3 regions of the Streptomyces sp. NPDC025793 genome follow, and region 2 is predicted to be linked to each of the others. Evidence: riboswitches for the same ligand, from Rfam matches in the RefSeq annotation. Region 2 holds a riboswitch; each other region holds the start of a gene.
The links. A riboswitch is a leader RNA that binds a small molecule or an ion and turns the genes downstream of it on or off. The one in region 2 is predicted to bind cyclic di-AMP.
Positions count from the first base shown of each region.

Region 1: another riboswitch for cyclic di-AMP. It lies ahead of ACZ4MF_RS03825 (M23 family metallopeptidase); the one in region 2 lies ahead of ACZ4MF_RS32360 (transglycosylase SLT domain-containing protein).
Region 3: another riboswitch for cyclic di-AMP. It lies ahead of ACZ4MF_RS27795 (C40 family peptidase); the one in region 2 lies ahead of ACZ4MF_RS32360 (transglycosylase SLT domain-containing protein).

Region 1 is NZ_JBVHMR010000002.1:20,177-25,921, forward strand. Features, by position in the region: gene trmB (tRNA (guanosine(46)-N7)-methyltransferase TrmB) at 1-338, shown strand, start outside; gene ACZ4MF_RS03815 (PrsW family intramembrane metalloprotease) at 408-1,742, shown strand; gene ACZ4MF_RS03820 (aldo/keto reductase) at 1,783-2,727, opposite strand; gene ACZ4MF_RS03825 (M23 family metallopeptidase) at 2,802-3,827, opposite strand; cyclic di-AMP (ydaO/yuaA leader) riboswitch at 3,837-4,003, opposite strand; tRNA gene ACZ4MF_RS03830 (tRNA-Met) at 4,331-4,404, shown strand; gene ACZ4MF_RS03835 (dihydrofolate reductase family protein) at 4,479-5,612, opposite strand; gene ACZ4MF_RS03840 (MarR family winged helix-turn-helix transcriptional regulator) at 5,710-5,745, shown strand, end outside.
Region 2 is NZ_JBVHMR010000022.1:31,201-36,945, forward strand. Features, by position in the region: partial or broken gene ACZ4MF_RS32350 (FAD-dependent oxidoreductase) at 1-138, shown strand, start outside; gene ACZ4MF_RS32355 (HAD family hydrolase) at 293-1,099, shown strand; gene ACZ4MF_RS32360 (transglycosylase SLT domain-containing protein) at 1,116-1,619, opposite strand; cyclic di-AMP (ydaO/yuaA leader) riboswitch at 1,624-1,804, opposite strand; gene ACZ4MF_RS32365 (polyprenyl synthetase family protein) at 2,431-3,441, shown strand; gene ACZ4MF_RS32370 (LolA family protein) at 3,760-4,968, shown strand; gene ACZ4MF_RS32375 (ABC transporter ATP-binding protein) at 5,039-5,745, shown strand, end outside.
Region 3 is NZ_JBVHMR010000016.1:69,738-75,482, reverse strand. Features, by position in the region: gene ACZ4MF_RS27805 (M23 family metallopeptidase) at 1-609, shown strand, start outside; gene pcrA (DNA helicase PcrA) at 683-3,187, opposite strand; cyclic di-AMP (ydaO/yuaA leader) riboswitch at 3,399-3,571, shown strand; gene ACZ4MF_RS27795 (C40 family peptidase) at 3,579-4,778, shown strand; gene ACZ4MF_RS27790 (hypothetical protein) at 4,860-5,207, shown strand; gene ACZ4MF_RS27785 (hypothetical protein) at 5,185-5,538, opposite strand.

The DNA.
Region 1 (5,745 bases), on a different contig from region 2:
CCGACGCGCTCGACGGGCTGCGCGTCTACTTCCCGGACCCCTGGCCGAAGAAGCGGCACCACAAGCGGCGGCTCATCCAGCCCGAGTTCCTCACCCTCGCCGCGACGAGGCTGCGCCCCGGCGCGCTCGTGCACTGCGCGACCGACTGGGAGCCGTACGCCGAGCAGATGCTCGACGTCCTCACCGCACACCCGGACTTCGAGAACACGCAGGCGGACGGCGGTTTCGCACCGCGCCCCGCGTTCCGGCCGCTGACCCGTTTCGAGGGGCAGGGACTGGACAAGGGTCATGTGGTGAACGACCTGCTGTTCCGGCGCGTACCGCACAAGAGCGCGTGACCGAGCCGGGCCTTCCCGGTCCGGTAATCCGCTCCAGCCCCTCGTCCCGCCACCGTTAGGGTCGATGCCGTGGCCATCAGTCCGACCAGTCCCCCGTATCCCGCGTATCCGCCCGCCCCCGGCGGTCCCGTGCTGCGCCATCCGCACTGGTGGCAGCGCGCATCGGTGCGGTACGGGGCGCTGATCACGCTGCTGGCGCTGTCCGGGCTGGTGATCCTCGCGCTCGTGCGCCGGCAGACCGGTACCGAGGGGTTCCTCGTCGGCCTCGGGCTGGCCGTGCTGCCCGTGCCCTGGCTGACCGCCGCCTTCCGCTGGCTGGACCGGGTGGCGCCGGGCCCCCGGCGGAACCTCGTCTTCGCGTTCGCCTGGGGCGCCTGCGCGGCGGCGCTCATAGCCATCGTCGCCAACAGCTTCGCGACCAGGTGGATAGCCACCGCCACCGCCGATCCGGCCGGCGCCGACACCCTCGGCGCCACCGTGATAGCGCCGATCGTCGAGGAGTCCGCCAAGGCCGCGGCCGTCCTGCTGGTCTTCCTCTTCCGCCGGCGCGACTTCACCGGGATCGTGGACGGGATGGTGATAGCCGGGATCACCGCCACCGGCTTCGCGTTCACCGAGAACATCCTCTACCTCGGCACGGCCTTCGGGGCCGACCAGCTCTCCGGCGACAGCGGCATCGCCTCCGTCACCGCCGCCACCTTCTTCGTGCGCATCGTGATGTCGCCGTTCGCGCACCCCCTGTTCACCACCATGACCGGCCTCGGCTTCGGCCTCTCCGCGTTCTCCGCGCCACGGCAGCGGGCGCGGAGGGTGCTGCTGCCGGTCTGCGGGCTGCTGCTCGCGATGAGCATGCACGCCTTCTGGAACGGCTCCTCGACCTTCGGCGAGTTCGGGTTCTTCGCCGTCTACGGCTGCTTCATGGTGCCCGTGTTCGGGCTGCTGACCTGGCTGGCGATCTGGACGCGGCAGCGTGAGCTGCGGACCGTGCGCGCGGAGCTGCCCGTGTACGTGCTGGCCGGGTGGCTGGGGCCGGCCGTGCCGGACGCGCTGGGATCGATGCGGGCGCGGCGCGCAGCACGCGACTACGCCCGGCACCACGGCGGGAGGCCGGCGGCGCGGGAGGTGGCGCGCTACGAGGAGTACGCCACGGCGCTCGCGCTGCTGCGGCACCGCGGGCGCACGGGGCGGGCCGGGGCCGACTTCGTCGTACGGGAGGGGGAGCTGCTGGACGCGCTCTGGCGGCGCAGGGACGCGGCGCGGCCGGCCCTGGAGTACGCCGCCCGGGCCACCGCCCCGGCTCCGGCGCGCTGGGCTCCCCCGCATCCGCAGAACGGGTACGCGTACGGGTACGGGTACGGCTACCCGGCGGCGCCGTACCCCGCGTACAACCCGTACCAGTCGTAGGCCGTCGGGCTCGCGCGGGGCCCGGCGCCGCCGGGAGGGATCAGGCCGACGCCGCCGTCAGCTTCGTCAGTTCCTCGTCCGTGAGCTTCAGGTCCGCCACTCCCAGCAGTGCGGGGAGCTGGTCGACCGTGCGGGCCGAGGCGATCGGGGCCGTGACCGTCGGCTGGGCCGCGAGCCAGGCCAGGGCGACCGTGGCGAGCGGGGCCTCGTGGGCGGCGGCGACCTCGTCCAGGGCGGCGAGGACCTGCTGGCCGCGCTCGGAGTCCGCGTACTCCTGCACCCGGCCGGCGCGGGCGCTGTCGACCGTGGTGCCGGGGCGGTACTTGCCGGTGAGGAAGCCCGAGGCGAGCGCGAAGTACGGCACCGCGGCCAGGTTCTCCTTGGCGGCCACCTCCTGCAGCCCGCCCTCGTAGGTGTCGCGGGAGACCAGGTTGTAGTGCGGCTGGAGGGCGACGTAGCGGGCCAGGCCCTCGCGCGCGGAGAAGTCGAGGGACTCCTGCAGGCGCTCGGCGCTGATGTTGGAGGCGGCGATGTGCCGGACCTTGCCCGCCTTCACCAGCTCGTCGAGGGCGCCGATGATCTCCTCGACCGGGACCTCGGGCCTGTCGAAGTGGGTGTAGTAGAGGTCGATGTAGTCGGTGTCCAGGCGGCGCAGGGAGGCGTCGGCGGCGGCCTTGATGTTGGCGGCGGACAGGCCCTGGTACTCGGGGTGCTGGCTGACCTTGGTGGCGATGACGACGTCGGAGCGGTTGCCGCGGGCCTTGACCCACTTGCCGATGATCGTCTCCGACTCACCGCCCTTGTTGCCCTCGATCCAGGCGGTGTAGGCGTCGGCGGTGTCGATGAAGTTGCCGCCGGCCGCCGCGTAGGCGTCGAGGACGGCGAAGGAGGTCTCCTCGTCGGCGGTCCAGCCGAAGACGTTGCCGCCGAGGGAGAGGGGGAAGACCTGGAGATCCGAACTGCCGAGTGTGCGCAAGGAAGTCATGCTCCACGTCAACGCCGGCGGCAGATGATCTCATTCCGCCACCGGCGCCACGATCACCCGGAAGGTCGGCCGGGTCAGGGGTTGAGGCCCTTGTCCCGCAGCCACGGCGCCGGGTCGATGGCGGTGGCCTGGCCGTTCGGGTGGACCTCCAGGTGCAGGTGCGGGCCGGTGACGTTGCCGGTGGCGCCGACCCGGCCGATGACGTCGCCGGTCGAGACCTTCTGGCCGACCGAGACGCCGATCGAGGACTGGTGGCAGAACCACAGCTCGGTGCCGTCGTCCAGGGTCAGGACGGTGCGGTAGCCGTAGGCACCGGCCCAGCCGGCCTGGGTGACGGTGCCGCCGTGGACCGCCTTGATGAGGGTGCCGGTGGGGGCCGCGAAGTCGAGACCGGTGTGGTAGCCCGAGGACCACATCGCGCCGGGCTGACCGAAGGTGCCGGTGATCGTGTACGACACGACGGGCAGCGTGTACTGCGTGGCCAGCTCGGCCAGGCGCTTGGCCTCGGCGGCCTTCGCGGCGTCGGCCTCCGCCGTGGCCTTGGCGGCCGTTGCCTTGGCGGCGGCGTCCTTCTCGGCCTTGGCGGCCGCGTCGGCGGTCTGCTGCTCGGCGGCGGCGAGCCTGGCGGCGGTGGCCCGGCTGTCGGCCTTGCTCCGCTGCTGCTCGGCCTGGGCCATGATCCGGTTGCGCAGGGCCTCGCCGGCGTCGCCGTTGCTGCCGCTCTCGGTGTGCATGCCGACGTCGGAGAGCCCGGTGGCGGTGGTGGACTTCGGTGCCTCGGTGGAGCCGCCCTCGAAGAGGTGGCTCACGGAGTCCGGCAGGGAGATGGAGACCGGCGGCTTGCCGGTGTGGGCGCTGGCCATGCCGCCCGCGCCGACGGCGGCGACGACGCCGACGCCGAGGACGGTGGAGCTGCGGGCGAAGCCGTTGCGCTGCTTGGCGACCCGGTGCCGGCCGCGGACCCGGTCGACGGAGTCCTCGGTGGGGTTCCACTCCTCCCACGTGCCCTCTTCGGCGTGGTAGGAGCCGTAGCCGAAGGGTTCGGGCTCGTCGGACGCCGGTATGGACGGGGCTTCGGGGGCAAGCCGGTTGGACGCCACGCGGGCGTACTCCTTTCCTTCCGTCGCCTACCGGGTTAGCTGACGGGTTCGGAGCAGGAAGGTCTCCTACGCGCGTATACCGGGCGTGGACTCAGTGAGTTCACGTCGGCGTCCGCGTGATTCACCCCAAGGTGGTGGTTCCCCGGTTCCCTCGCGGGATTCGGCGCGTGCGCACGGAGCCGCCTCTTGTGACGGCTGGGACGACCGCGCTGCGTTATCGAACGTTAATAGACCCGCGAGGCACTTTCCAAGCCGTTCGGCTTGATCGTTAACGCTTTCCGGCCGGATGCACCAGTCAATACCGCAGCAAACCGGACGAGTTGGCCACCGTTCAAGAGTCTCGGCGTTTTTGATGGTGTCTCAGATGTTATGCGGACGGCGGTCGCGCGGTCACCGTCGGTGAACAGGTCGTGACGGTGGGCCCGGAATCACCGCGCGGCGGGCCTTGCGATCAAGCGGTGTGCGAGCACCCCTTCGCATGGGGTACTCTTGAGACACAACGACGCGGGGTGGAGCAGCTCGGTAGCTCGCTGGGCTCATAACCCAGAGGTCGCAGGTTCAAATCCTGTCCCCGCTACTGAAGACTCAGGGCCCGGAATCCACTGGATTCCGGGCCCTGAGTGTTTCGCGCCCCCGAACGGGCGCGGCGGCTCACCGCACCAGATGCCCGTTCGGCGCCTTGGCCCGCGCCTCGTACTCCGGCAGTACGACCACCTCGGCCCCTGCCTGCGCCAGAACCCCGCTCCCGTCGGCCGCCTCCACGAACGTGTCCGGCTCGCGCCACGCCGTCACCACCCTGCGCACTCCCGCCCGCAGGATCAGCTCGGCGCACGGCGCGGGACGGGACGCGCGGCGGGCGCACGGCTCCAGGCTGCTGTAGACCGTGGCGGCGGCCAGCCGCGGGTCGGCCGGGTCGATCTTGGCCAGCGCCGCCTCCTCCGCGTGGACCACCGGGTCGCCCCCCTCGCGCGAGTGGCCGCGCGCCAGCTCCGTGCCGTCGGCCGCGACGACCACCGCGCCGACGCTGAACGCCGTTTCCGAGGGCGGGCACAGCGCGGCGAGTTCGCAGGCGATGCGCAGCCAGTGGCGGTCGGCGGCGACCGGGGCGGCTCCGGTGCCGGGGGCGGTGGGCTCGTAACGCATGAGGACGACGTCCTCGATCCGGCGGGTCTCGGTGAGGCGGAGGCGGCCGGCCTGGTACCCGCCCGGGCCGAACAGGCGCGGGGCGGCCGGGTCGCCGACGAGGAGCGGGGCGAGGACCAGCTGGAGTTCGTCGGCGAGGCCCTGCTGGAGGAGCTGGGTGTGGACCGTGCCGCCGCCCTCGACCATCAGGCGCCGCACACCGTGCACGACGTACAGGTGCTCCAGGAGCGCCGGCCAGTCGAGGCCGGGGCCGAGCGGGACGACCTCGGCACTGTCGCCGAGGAGGCGTGCGGCGCGCTCGGCGCCGGCGTCGGTCGTGTAGACGACCTTCGCGCCGCCGGTGTGCCAGAACTTCGCGGCCGGATCGAGGTCGCCGGAGGCGGTGACGGTCACCTTGAGGGGGTATGCGGGCTTGCCCTCCGCGACCCGGGCCGCGCGGCGCTCGGCCGAGTTGACCAGCAGCCGCGGGTTGTCCGCGCGGATCGTGCCGGCGCCGACGAGGATGGCGTCGGACGCGGCCCGCACCTCGTCGACCCGGTCGAAGTCGGCCGGGCCGGACAGCAGAAGGCGCTCAGGGCCGGTGTCGTCCAGGTAGCCGTCGAGCGAGACGGCGGCGGACAGCAGCACATACGGGTACGACATCGGGCGCACTCTCCCTGCGGGTCTGCGAGGTCTGCGGAGTCCGGGTCCGCGAAGCCGCAATCTTGGTTCAAGTTTGAAACAAACCTACACTGGCCGCATGACGACCCGCTGGCTCAGCCCCGAGGAGCAGCGC
Region 2 (5,745 bases):
TGCGTCTCCTCCGTCCCCGGCCTGTACTTCACCGGCCTGCCGGCGGCGGCGTCGTACGGCCCGGTGATGCGCTTCGTGTGCGGCACGGAGTTCGCCTCGCCGCGACTGGCGAAGCACTTGGCGGCGGCCCACGGCTGACGGAGCGGCCGCGTCCGGGGACGGCGACGGCATACCGGGGACCGTGCGGCAGTGTCATCAGGCGGACGGCGGGCGCCACTTGGGGGTGATGAGCACGTAAGTACGCAGTACGGCGAGGTGAGTCGGACAGGCTCCGCGTCCGTATTCTCTGATCATGGCAGCCGCATACGCACTGATCGCCACTGACCTGGACGGCACGCTGCTGCGGGGCGACGACACGGTCTCCGACCGGTCGCTCGCCGCGCTCGCGCGGGCGGCGCGGGCCGGTGCCCGGCATCTGGTGGTGACGGGCCGTCCGGCCCCTCGGGTACGGCCGCTGCTCGCGCGCCTCGGCTGCGCGGGGCTCGCGGTGTGCGGACAGGGCGCGCAGGTCTACGACGCCGGGAGCGGGCGCCTGCTCTGGTCGGTCCGGCTGCACCGGGAACTGGCCGAGGAGGCGCTCGGCAAGATCGAGGCCGAGGTGGGGCAGGTCTACGCGGCCGTCGACCAGGACGGCGTCGACGGGCTCACGCTCATCGAGCCCGGCTACCGGATGCCGCACCCGACCCTGCCCTCGGTGCGGGTCGACCGGCGCGACGACCTGTGGCACAAGCCCATCAGCAAGGTGCTGCTGCGCCATGCCGCCCTGTCCGACGACGAGTTGGCGGACGTCGCGCGCGCGGTGGTGGGTTCGCTCGCGACGGTCACCATGTCGGGGCCGGGGACCGTGGAGCTCCAGCCGTCCGGGGTGACGAAGGCCACCGGGCTGGCGCTCGCCGCGGAGCGGCTGGGCGTCGGTGCCCGACAGGCGCTGGCCTTCGGGGACATGCCCAACGACATCCCGATGTTCGACTGGGCCGGGCACGGGGTCGCCATGGCCGGCGCGCATCCCGAACTGAAGGCGGTGGCCGACGAGATCACCCTGTCGAACGAGGACGACGGCGTCGCCGTCGTCCTCGAAAGACTGTTTCCGACCGGCTGACCGGCTGACCGGTGTCTCAGTACGCGCTGTGGACGTTGTCGATCGAGCCGTAGCGCGCGGCGGCGTAGTTGCAGGCCGCGGTGATGTTCGCGACCGGGTCGTACGGGTCGAGCGCGGTGCCGGTCACGTGGTAGGCGCGGAAGGTCGGGTCGATGACCTGGAGCAGGCCCTTGGACGGGATGCCGGCGGCGGCGTTGGAGTCCCAGTTGTTGATGGCCAGCGGGTTGCCGGAGGACTCCCGCATGATGTTGCGGTAGATGCCGTTGTAGGAGCCGGGGATGCCCTTCTGGGCCATGATCGAGAGGGACTTGCGGATCCAGCCGTCGAGGGTGTTCGTGTACCCGGACGTGTGGACGAGGGACGTGGTCGTGGCGGCCGTCGAGGGCGTGCTGGTCGCGGCGGAGGCGCTGGTGGCGCCGATGATCGGCATCGCGAGAACGGCGGCACCGGTGCCGGCGACGGCGAGGGCGCGCATGACACGGCTGGTGCGGGTACGGCTGTGCTGAGCGGCAGCAGGCATGGGGAGTTCCTCTCCGGCGCCTGCGAGGTGAGCTGTCGGGTTCGGGCGGGGAGGTGCCCGGCCGTGCCTTCGCGAGAAGGCGCGGCTTCACCCCTAGCCGTTCCGGTGCGACGTGTGCCGACCGATCCGGCGACTTACCTGGGTCCCCCGCTCCTGCCGTACGAATGAGTTCGCGGATGGTTGTGCGGGCGGCGGCAGGATTCGGCGTCCGCCCAGCGAGCCGGAACGTATGCGAGAGCACATGTCGGGAACAAGTGCCGGAATCACATAACGTCCTGTTTGACCTTGAAGTACACCCTATGCGGTACTTGATCCTTTGCGGTTGCCAACCTTCAACTCGCGCGCCGGGCAAGGGGAGCGGACGGTTCGGTGGCCGGTGTGCGGACACGGGCGTCCGTGACCCAACTCACGAAGTATCAAATAGCCACAAAGGGGACATAGTGGATTTCAGGGACTCGCGCCCGGAGTGGCGCCGGCCATGAAGGGGGACGTGGAAAGGGGGGCGGGGTGAGGGATGGGGTGAGGGGTGGGTGTGAGATGGCCGGCGGGTGGCCCGCGGGTGAGGGTGGAGCCGTTACTCCGCTCGCCCCTCGGTTCGCGACAAAGCGCAGGGTGTCCTGTTAAGTCGATGAATGTCCGTTCTTACTATCTGATCGAGAATAAAGCGGCCATGATCCAATAGCGCCCGGGCCGGACCGGTGGGCGCTATCGGTGATCGAAACAGGACCGGATACGCTGACTTGAGTGATGGCAGCGACCTATCGACAAACCGTGTAATCGCCAGCAGACACCAGCAGACAGGAGACCCCTCGTGACCGTCGTCGGGCCGTTCGGGCTGAGCGTGCGGGACCAGGCTCTCGAAGCCGATGTCCAGGCCGGATTGGCGGCTGTCGAGGAAGGCTTGCTCGAGGCCACCAAGAGCGAGGTCCCGTTCATCACGGAGGCCGCGCAGCACCTCGTACGGGCCGGCGGGAAGCGGTTCCGGCCGCTGCTCGTGATGCTCGCGGCGCAGTTCGGCGACCGCTACGCGCCGGGCATCGTGCCGTCGGCCGTCGTCGTGGAGCTGACCCACCTCGCCACGCTGTACCACGACGACGTCATGGACGAGGCGGCCGTGCGGCGCGGTGTGGACAGCGCCAACACCCGCTGGGGCAACTCCGTCGCGGTCCTCACCGGCGACTTCCTCTTCGCCCGTGCCTCCCAGATCCTCGCCGACCTCGGGCCCGAGGCGGTCCGGGTGCAGGCCCTCGCGTTCGAGCGGCTGGTCACGGGCCAGATCCTGGAGACCGCGGGCCCCTCGGACGGCCGCGACCCGGTCGAGCACTACCTGGACGTGCTCGGCGGCAAGACCGGCTCGCTGGTGGCGGTCTCGTGCCGGTTCGGCGCGATGATGTCGGGCGCCGACGAGACGGTCGTCGACGTCCTCACCCAGTACGGCGAGCGGCTCGGCGTCGCCTTCCAGCTCGCCGACGACGTCCTGGACATCGCCTCCGACTCGCACGAGTCCGGCAAGACCCCGGGCACCGACCTGCGCGAGGGCATCCCGACGCTGCCCGTTCTCCGGCTGCGCGAGCGCGCGGCCCGGCTGGGGCTGCCCGAGGACCTCGCGCTGTGCGAGCTGTTGGACTCCGACCTCACCGACGACGCCCGGCACGCCGAGGCCCTGACCGCGCTGCGCGCGCACCCCGCGCTGGAGCAGGCCCGCCGCGACACCGTGCGCTACGCCGAGGAGGCCCGGGCCGCGCTGTCGCCGCTGCGGGACTGCGACGCCAAGGCGGCTCTGGTGGAGCTGTGCGACGCGGTGGTGCACCGCGCGGGCTGAGGCCCGGGCCACGACGGCGTACCGGCCCGTCCCCGCGGGCAGTGGCTGACGTGTCCGCGATCTGGCACACGGTCGTACGGCGCCCTTCGGCGTCCGTGCGACCGGGCCCGGCCCCTAGGGGTCCCGGCGGTCGCCGCCCCTACGTGTCATACCGCAGGCGTACACGGAGTTGGCTCCGTGGTCTGACGCTTCCTCATGGCCGATTTGGTGAGATGGGGAACACGGACATCACCACTCCTCACCGATTCGGGTGAGAATGGCGGCTCAGGGTGGACCAGCGTGAGGAAAGCCGCCGCCGACGACGGAGGTAAGGCACACATGGCACCGTACGAATCCGACGACGCGGTGGACGTCGCGCGGGACGAGAACCCGCACGCCGGACGCCGCAAGGCCGCGCGTTACGCGGTCCCGGTCGCGGTGGTGGGCGTGGCGGCGGCCACGATCGGGCTGGTCCCGGCGCTCGCCGCCTCGGGCGACCCGGACCTGCCCAAGATCACCGCGAAGCAGCTCATCGACAAGATCGCCAAGTCGGACGTGCAGCAGCTGTCCGGCACGGTGAAGATCAGCACCGACCTCGGCCTGCCGAACCTCGGCGGCCTGGAGAGCAGCCTGGCCTCCGGAGCCGGCAAGGGCGCCGGCGCCGGCTCCTCCGCCGACCCGCAGGCCAAGCTCACCGAGCTGGTCTCCGGCACGCACACGCTGCGCGTCGCCGCCGACGGCCCGGACAAGCAGAAGATCTCGCTGCTGGAGAGCGGCTCCGAGTACAGCCTCATCCACGACGGCACGAACGTCTGGGGCTACGACAGCAAGACCAACTCCGTCTCCCACAGCACCTCCCCCGAGACGGGCAAGGACCGCAGGGCCGAGCAGCCGCCGGCCACGCCGAAGGACTTCGCCGACCAGGCGCTGAAGGCGGTGGACGGCACCACGTCCGTCACCGTCGACGGCACCGAGCAGGTCGCCGGCCGCGCTGCCTACAAGCTGCTGATCAAGCCGCGCCAGTCGGGCACCACGGTCGGCGCGATCAGCATCGCGGTCGACGCGAAGACGGGCATGCCGCTGAAGTTCACGCTGACCCCGAAGAGCGGCGGCGCCGCCGTCGTCGACGCGGGCTTCACCGAGGTCTCCTTCGCCAGGCCGGCTGCCTCCATGTTCACCTTCACCCCGCCCAAGGGCGCGAAGGTGACGGAGCAGAAGAAGGGCGCCACGGCCCGGGAGCACGACGGGTTCAAGCCCGGCGGGGGCTTCGCCCAGGGCCACGACAAGGGCACCGTCATCGGCAAGGGCTGGACGTCCGTCGCCACGTTCGACACGGGCGCCAAGGGCGGCCTGCCGAGCGGCGGTTCCAAGGCCGGCGACCTCAGCGGCTTCCTCGGCTCGCTCGGCGACAAGGTCTCGGGCAAGTTCGGCAAGGGCACGGTCTTCTCCACCCGCCTGGTCAACGTCCTGATGACCGACGACGGCAAGGTCTACGCCGGCGCGGTGACGAAGGACGCCCTGGTGAAGGCGGCGAACGAAGGAAAGTGACCCTGTCCGGGCACTACGGACCGTGATCGTGCGTTGACCCTTTACGGAAGCACGAACCGAGGGGGAGCCGATGGACGGACCGTCCGCCACGGAGCGGGAGGCGGGGGACGCCGAGCGGCATGCCCCCGGGCAGGCCGAGGCGAGCGTCATCGCCACGCGCGGCCTCACCAAGCGCTACCGCGGCGGACAGCTCGCCGTGGACGGTCTGGATCTGACCGTCCCGGCCGGCAGCGTCTTCGGCTTCCTCGGTCCGAACGGCTCGGGCAAGACCACGACCATCCGCATGCTGATGGGCCTGATCGAGCCGACCGCAGGCACGGCCCGGGTACTGGGCCGCCCGATGCCCCGGGCGGCCCGCTCCGTACTGCCCGAGGTCGGCGCGCTCATCGAGGGCCCCGCGCTGTACGGCTTCCTCTCCGGCCGGGACAACCTGCTGCGTTACGACGCCGCCGACCCGACCGCCGACCCGCGCACCCGGCGCGCCCGCGTCGCCGCCGCCCTGGACCGGGTGGGCCTCGCGGCGGCCGCCGGAAAGAAGGCGCGAGCGTACTCGCTGGGCATGAAGCAGCGCCTGGGCCTCGCGGCCGCCCTGCTCCAGCCGCGCCGGCTGCTCGTCCTGGACGAGCCCACCAACGGCCTCGACCCGCAGGGCATGCGGGAGATCCGCACCCTGATCAGAGAGCTGGCCGCCGACGGCACGACGGTCTTCCTCTCCTCCCACCTCCTCGACGAGATCGAGCAGGTGTGCACGCACGCGGCGGTCATGGCGCAGGGCCG
Region 3 (5,745 bases), on a different contig from region 2:
GACACCGCCGCCACCGCCGCGGACGCGCACGCGGTCAGGCCGGCGATCGCCAACAGCAAGCTGGACGCCCAGCTCAAGACGCTCTCCGCCGATGCCCACGACTTCGCCGACCGGGCCAGCCGGACGCAGGAGCGGATCGACCTCAAGAACCAGCAGGAGCAGGACCGCAAGAAGGCCCTCGCGGAGGCCGCGCTCAAGGAGCGGCTGCGCCCCAAGTTCGTCCTGCCGGTCACGCAGAAGGGGCTCAGCGCCTATTTCGGCCAGGCGGGCGTGAACTGGATGTCGGTGCACACGGGCATCGACTTCCCCGTCTCCTACGGCACCACGGTGATGGCCGCCACCGACGGCACCGTCACCACCAAGTGGAACAGCGCCTACGGCAACATGCTGATACTGACGGCGAAGGACGGCACGGAGACCTGGTACTGCCACCTGTCCAGCTACCAGGTCCCCGCCGGCACGTCCGTCAAGGCCGGCCAGCCGATCGCGTATTCCGGCAACTCCGGCAACTCCACCGGCCCGCATTTGCACTTCGAGGTGCACCCGGCGGGCGGAGCGGCCGTGGACCCGCTGCCGTGGCTGCGCAGCCACGGCCTGGACCCGACCTGAGCCGCTTATCCCGACGTGAGTCGTGACGATGTGAGCCCCGCCGATCCGGCGGGGCTCACATCGTTCACTGCTTCTACAGCTTCTCGACCGGCGCGTAGCGCAGCAGCAGCCGCTTCGGCTTGCCGTCGCCGAAGTCGATCGTCGCCTGGGCCTTGTCGTCGGCGCCCGCCACCGCGACGACCGTGCCGAGCCCGAACTGGTCGTGGGTGACCCGGTCACCGACCGCCAGCGACGCCGCCGGCTTGTCCGTCGTACGCCGCGTGGCGAACCCGGACGCGCCCGCGGCCGACGAGCGCGAGCGGGACGAGGACAGCGAGGCGGCGATCCCGGAGGCCGGGCCGGAGGAGACCGGAGCCGTCGCGCCCGTCCGCTTCCACTCCAGGTGCGCGGTCGGGATCTCCTCCAGGAAGCGGGAGGGCGGGTTGTACGACGGCTGGCCCCAGGCGCTGCGCATGGACGACCGGGTGAGGTACAGCCGCTCACGCGCGCGCGTGATGCCGACGTACGCGAGGCGCCGCTCCTCCTCCAGCTCCTTGGTCTGGCCGAGGGCGCGCATGTGCGGGAAGACGCCGTCCTCCATGCCGGTCAGGAAGACGACCGGGAACTCCAGGCCCTTGGCGGTGTGCAGGGTCATCAGGGTGATGACGCCGGCGCCTTCCTCGTCCTCGTCGGGGATCTGGTCGGAGTCGGCGACGAGGGCCACCTGCTCCAGGAAGTCGGCCAGCGTGCCCTGCTCGCGCTCCGCGCGCTCCTGCTCGAACTCCAGGGCCACGGCTGCGAGTTCCTGGAGGTTTTCGATGCGGGTCTCGTCCTGCGGGTCGGTGGAGGACTGCAGCTCGGCCAGGTATCCGGTGCGTTCGAGGACGGCCTCCAGCACGGTGGCCGGTCCGGCGCCGGACTCCACGATGGTGCGCAGGTCCTCCATCAGTGTGTTGAACCGCTTGACCGCGTTGGTGGAGCGCGCGGCCATGCCGTACGCCTCGTCCACGCGCTTGAGCGCCTGCGGGAAGCTGATCTTCTCGCGCTGGGAGAGGGCGTCGATCATCGCCTCGGCGCGCTCGCCGATGCCCCGCTTGGGGACGTTGAGGATGCGGCGCAGCGGCACCGAGTCCTCGGGGTTGGCGAGAACGCGCAGGTAGGCCAGGACGTCCCGGACCTCCTTGCGCTCGTAGAAGCGGACGCCGCCGACGACCTTGTAGGGCAGGCCGACGCGGATGAAGACCTCTTCGAAGACACGGGACTGGGCGTTGGTGCGGTAGAAGACGGCCACGTCGCCCGCCTTGGCGTCGCCCGCGTCGACCAGGCGGTCTATCTCGTCGGCGACGAACTGGGCCTCGTCGTGCTCGGTGTCGGCGACGTAGCCGGTGATCCGGGCGCCCTGGCCGGCGTTGGTCCACAGGTTCTTCGGGCGGCGGGACTCGTTGCGCTCGATGACCGCGTTGGCGGCGCTCAGGATCGTCTGCGTGGAGCGGTAGTTCTGTTCCAGCAGGATCGTCGTCGCGTTCGGGTAGTCCTCCTCGAACTGGAGGATGTTGCGGATCGTCGCGCCCCGGAAGGCGTAGATCGACTGGTCCGCGTCACCGACGACGCACAGCTCGGCGGGCGGGAGGTCGTGCTCGCGCGGCGCGGTGGCGACGTCCTCGGTGACGTCCTCGGCGGCGCGCTCGACGGTGCCGACCAGTTCGCGGACCAGTGCGTACTGGGCGTGGTTGGTGTCCTGGTACTCGTCGACCAGGACGTGCCGGAAGCGGCGGCGGTAGTGCTCGGCGACGTCCGGGAAGGCGCGCAGCAGATTGACCGTCGTCATGATCAGGTCGTCGAAGTCGAGCGCGTTGGCCTCGCGGAGGCGGGACTGGTAGAGCGCGTAGGCCTGGGCGAGGGTCTTCTCGAAGCCGTCGGCGGCCTGGGCGGCGAAGTCCTCCTCGTCGATCAGCTCGTTCTTCAGATTGCTGATCTTGGCGCTGAAGGACTTGGGCGGGAAGCGCTTGGGGTCGAGGTCCAGGTCGCGGCAGACCAGGGCCATCAGGCGCTTGCTGTCGGCGGCGTCGTAGATCGAGAACGACGACGTGAAACCGAGCTTCTTCGACTCGCGGCGCAGGATGCGCACGCACGCGCTGTGGAAGGTCATCACCCACATCGCGTGCGCGCGCGGGCCGACGAGCTGCTCGACGCGCTCCTTCATCTCGCCCGCGGCCTTGTTGGTGAAGGTGATCGCGAGGATCTGGCCCGGGTGCACGCTCCGCTCGGCGAGCAGGTGGGCGATGCGGTGGGTGAGCACACGGGTCTTGCCGGAGCCGGCGCCGGCGACGATGAGCAGGGGGGAGCCTGCGTGGACGACCGCGGCGCGCTGGTTGTCGTTCAGCCCCTCCAGCAGCGCCGCCGCGTCGAGTGCGGGGCGGGGGGCGCCGTCGCGGTAGTAGGAGTCCCGGTCCGGCGGCACGTCGAACTTCCCGCCGAACAGATCGTCCGGAAGCGGCTCCGGAGCGTGATCGTCCTCGGGCGGCGGCGGAGGCTCCTCCTCGCGCCCGCGCGGGGGCTGGAGGTCCGCCAGGAAGCTGTCGTCAAAGAGGCTGCTCATCGCTCTCCGAGTCTAGGGCGCCCCACCGACAACCGGTCGCCGTCCCGGGAAGAAGACCCCGCGGGCGTGGGGGCGAACATCCCTTACCCAGCGGAATCACCCGATGACGCGGACGTGATTCCGGTCTCGGATCACGAAAATGTATCGGACATATCACGCACCAACCTTCACACTAGCCACACGAGTTGGCTAGGTTGCGGTCGGGCCGCGTGCGCGGCCCCCGCCGAGTCCGGCCCGTCCCGTACGGGGCACCCGGAGCCGGGGACCCACCAAACCTGGGGTGAATCGGCCGAATCCCATCCGGGACGACGCCGTAGGGCAACCCTTCCGAACCACCGCCCGAACCCGACAGCTAACCCGGTAGGCGGACCATTGGAAGGAGTCGCCTCCCTTGGCGTCGCACCGCAAGCCGCGCCCCGGCGGGACCACCGCGGCGGGTATACGCACCCCCGCTCTCGCCACCGCCGCCCTCACCTCCATAGCCATGCTGTCCCAGACCGCCGAGGCCGCTCCGGGCACCGACCACACCCGGCCGAGCCTGGAGGAGGTGGAGAAGAAGGTCGACGACCTCTACCGGCAGGCGGAGTCGGCGACCGAGAAGTACGACGCGGCCAAGGAGCGCACCGGCAAGGAGCGCGGCCACGTCGACGCCCTCCGCCAGGAGGTCGCCCGCCGCACCGACAGCCTCAACAAGGCCCGCGAGGAGCTGGGTTCGTTCGCCGCGGCCCAGTACCGCACCGGCGCCGCCGCGCCGAGCACGGCCACCTTCCTGCTGGCGAACGACCCGCAGGACTACTTCGACCAGACCCAGCTGATGAACCGGCTGACCACGCGCGAGAAGAGCGCGGTCGACGCCTACATCGGCGATCAGGCCGCCACGATGAAGAAGCGGCGGGAGGCCGCCGAGAGCCTCCGGACGCTGACCACCTCGCAGCAGGACCTCCAGACGGCCAAGACGACCGTCCAGAAAAAGCTCGCCTCCGCGCGCGAACTGCTCTCGCAGCTGACGGCCCAGGAGAAGGCGCGACTCGCACAGATCGAACAGGCCAAGCAGCAGGAGGCGGCGCGCAAGGCGGCCGAGCTGGCGAAGCAGCAGGCCGCGGCCCGGGCCAAGCAGCAGAGCAGTTCGTCCGGCTCGTCGTCGTCCGGCTCCGGCGGGTCCACGTCCACGGGCTCGACGGGTTCCGCCTCTTCGGGGTCCTCGGGATCCTCCGGCTCGTCCAGTTCGTACGACACGAAGGCCGAGAAGGCCCTCGCCTTCGCCCGAGCCCAGATCGGCAAGCCGTACGTGTGGGGCGCCACCGGGCCGGGCTCCTACGACTGCTCGGGCCTGACCCAGGCCGCCTGGAAGGCAGCCGGCGTCGCGCTCCCGCGCACCACGTACGACCAGGTGAACGCCGGCACCACGGTTTCCCTGGCGGACGCGCGCCCGGGCGACCTGATCTTCTTCTACGACGACATCAGCCACGTCGGCCTCTATATCGGCAACGGCATGATGATCCACGCCCCCAAGCCGGGCGCCTACGTCCGCGAGGAGTCGGTGTACTACGGCGGAGAATCGATCATCCACAGTGTGGTCCGCCCCGGCTGATCTCCGCACAGGTGCCCACGCGCGCGTACCGGCGTTTCCCGGCCACGCGCGCGTACCGGCTGTTCTCGCGCCCACGCGCGCGTGCCCTTCCCGGCGGGGCCCGAGGGGCTGCCCGGCATCGGCGCGTGGCCGGCATCTCGGCTCTGCGTCCTGGACCTGGCCTGGTACGTCGTCCTGCCGGCGGCCGAGGCGGCGCGGCCCCGGCCCGGCTACGACGTACGGCGGTGGTCGACGGTGTTCCCCATGGGGATGACGGGGGCGACGCCGTCCGTCGCGGCCGCCATGGGACTCCCGTGGCTCCGGTGGCCGGGGCGGGTGCTGGTGTGGGTGGCGGTGGCGGTGGCGGCGTGGCTCGCGGTCGGCGCCGGAGCGGTGCGCGCGGCCCGTACGGCGGGAGGGACGGCCGTCAGGTCCACAGGACGGCGATGAAGATGTTCGCCATGGTCAGCAGGCCGACGACGCCGAAGGCACCCTTCTCGACCTTCTCCTCGTCGCGCTTGACGTAGACCAGGCCGAGGATCACGATCAGCAGGGCCAGCTTCAGACCGATCTTGATGGTGTTGATGTGATGGTCACCGGCCTGGTTGAGGCCGACCAGCACCACTCCGGTGACGAGCATGGTGAGCGCGCCGTGCAGCATCCCGGGGACGAAGCGGGCCGTGCCCTGGCCCATCGCCTTCATCTGGGTGAGGAAACCGCCGAGCAGCGCGGCGATGCCGATGATGTGCAGGCCGACGAAGAGATGGATGAGTACGTCCATGAGGCCGGAGCCTAATCAGGGCGATTCGGTCCCTCGTCACCGGGCCCTGGCACAGCCGTCCGCGCCCGGCCGCCCACCGCTGCGGATCTTGCATTTATGCGGCCCATAGCACCTCACGCCTCCCACCTCTTCCGCTTTCCGCGCATCGGTCACCACGCTGAGTGAAGAGGGCGAATCCGGACCGGCCGCACGATCACGTACGGTCAC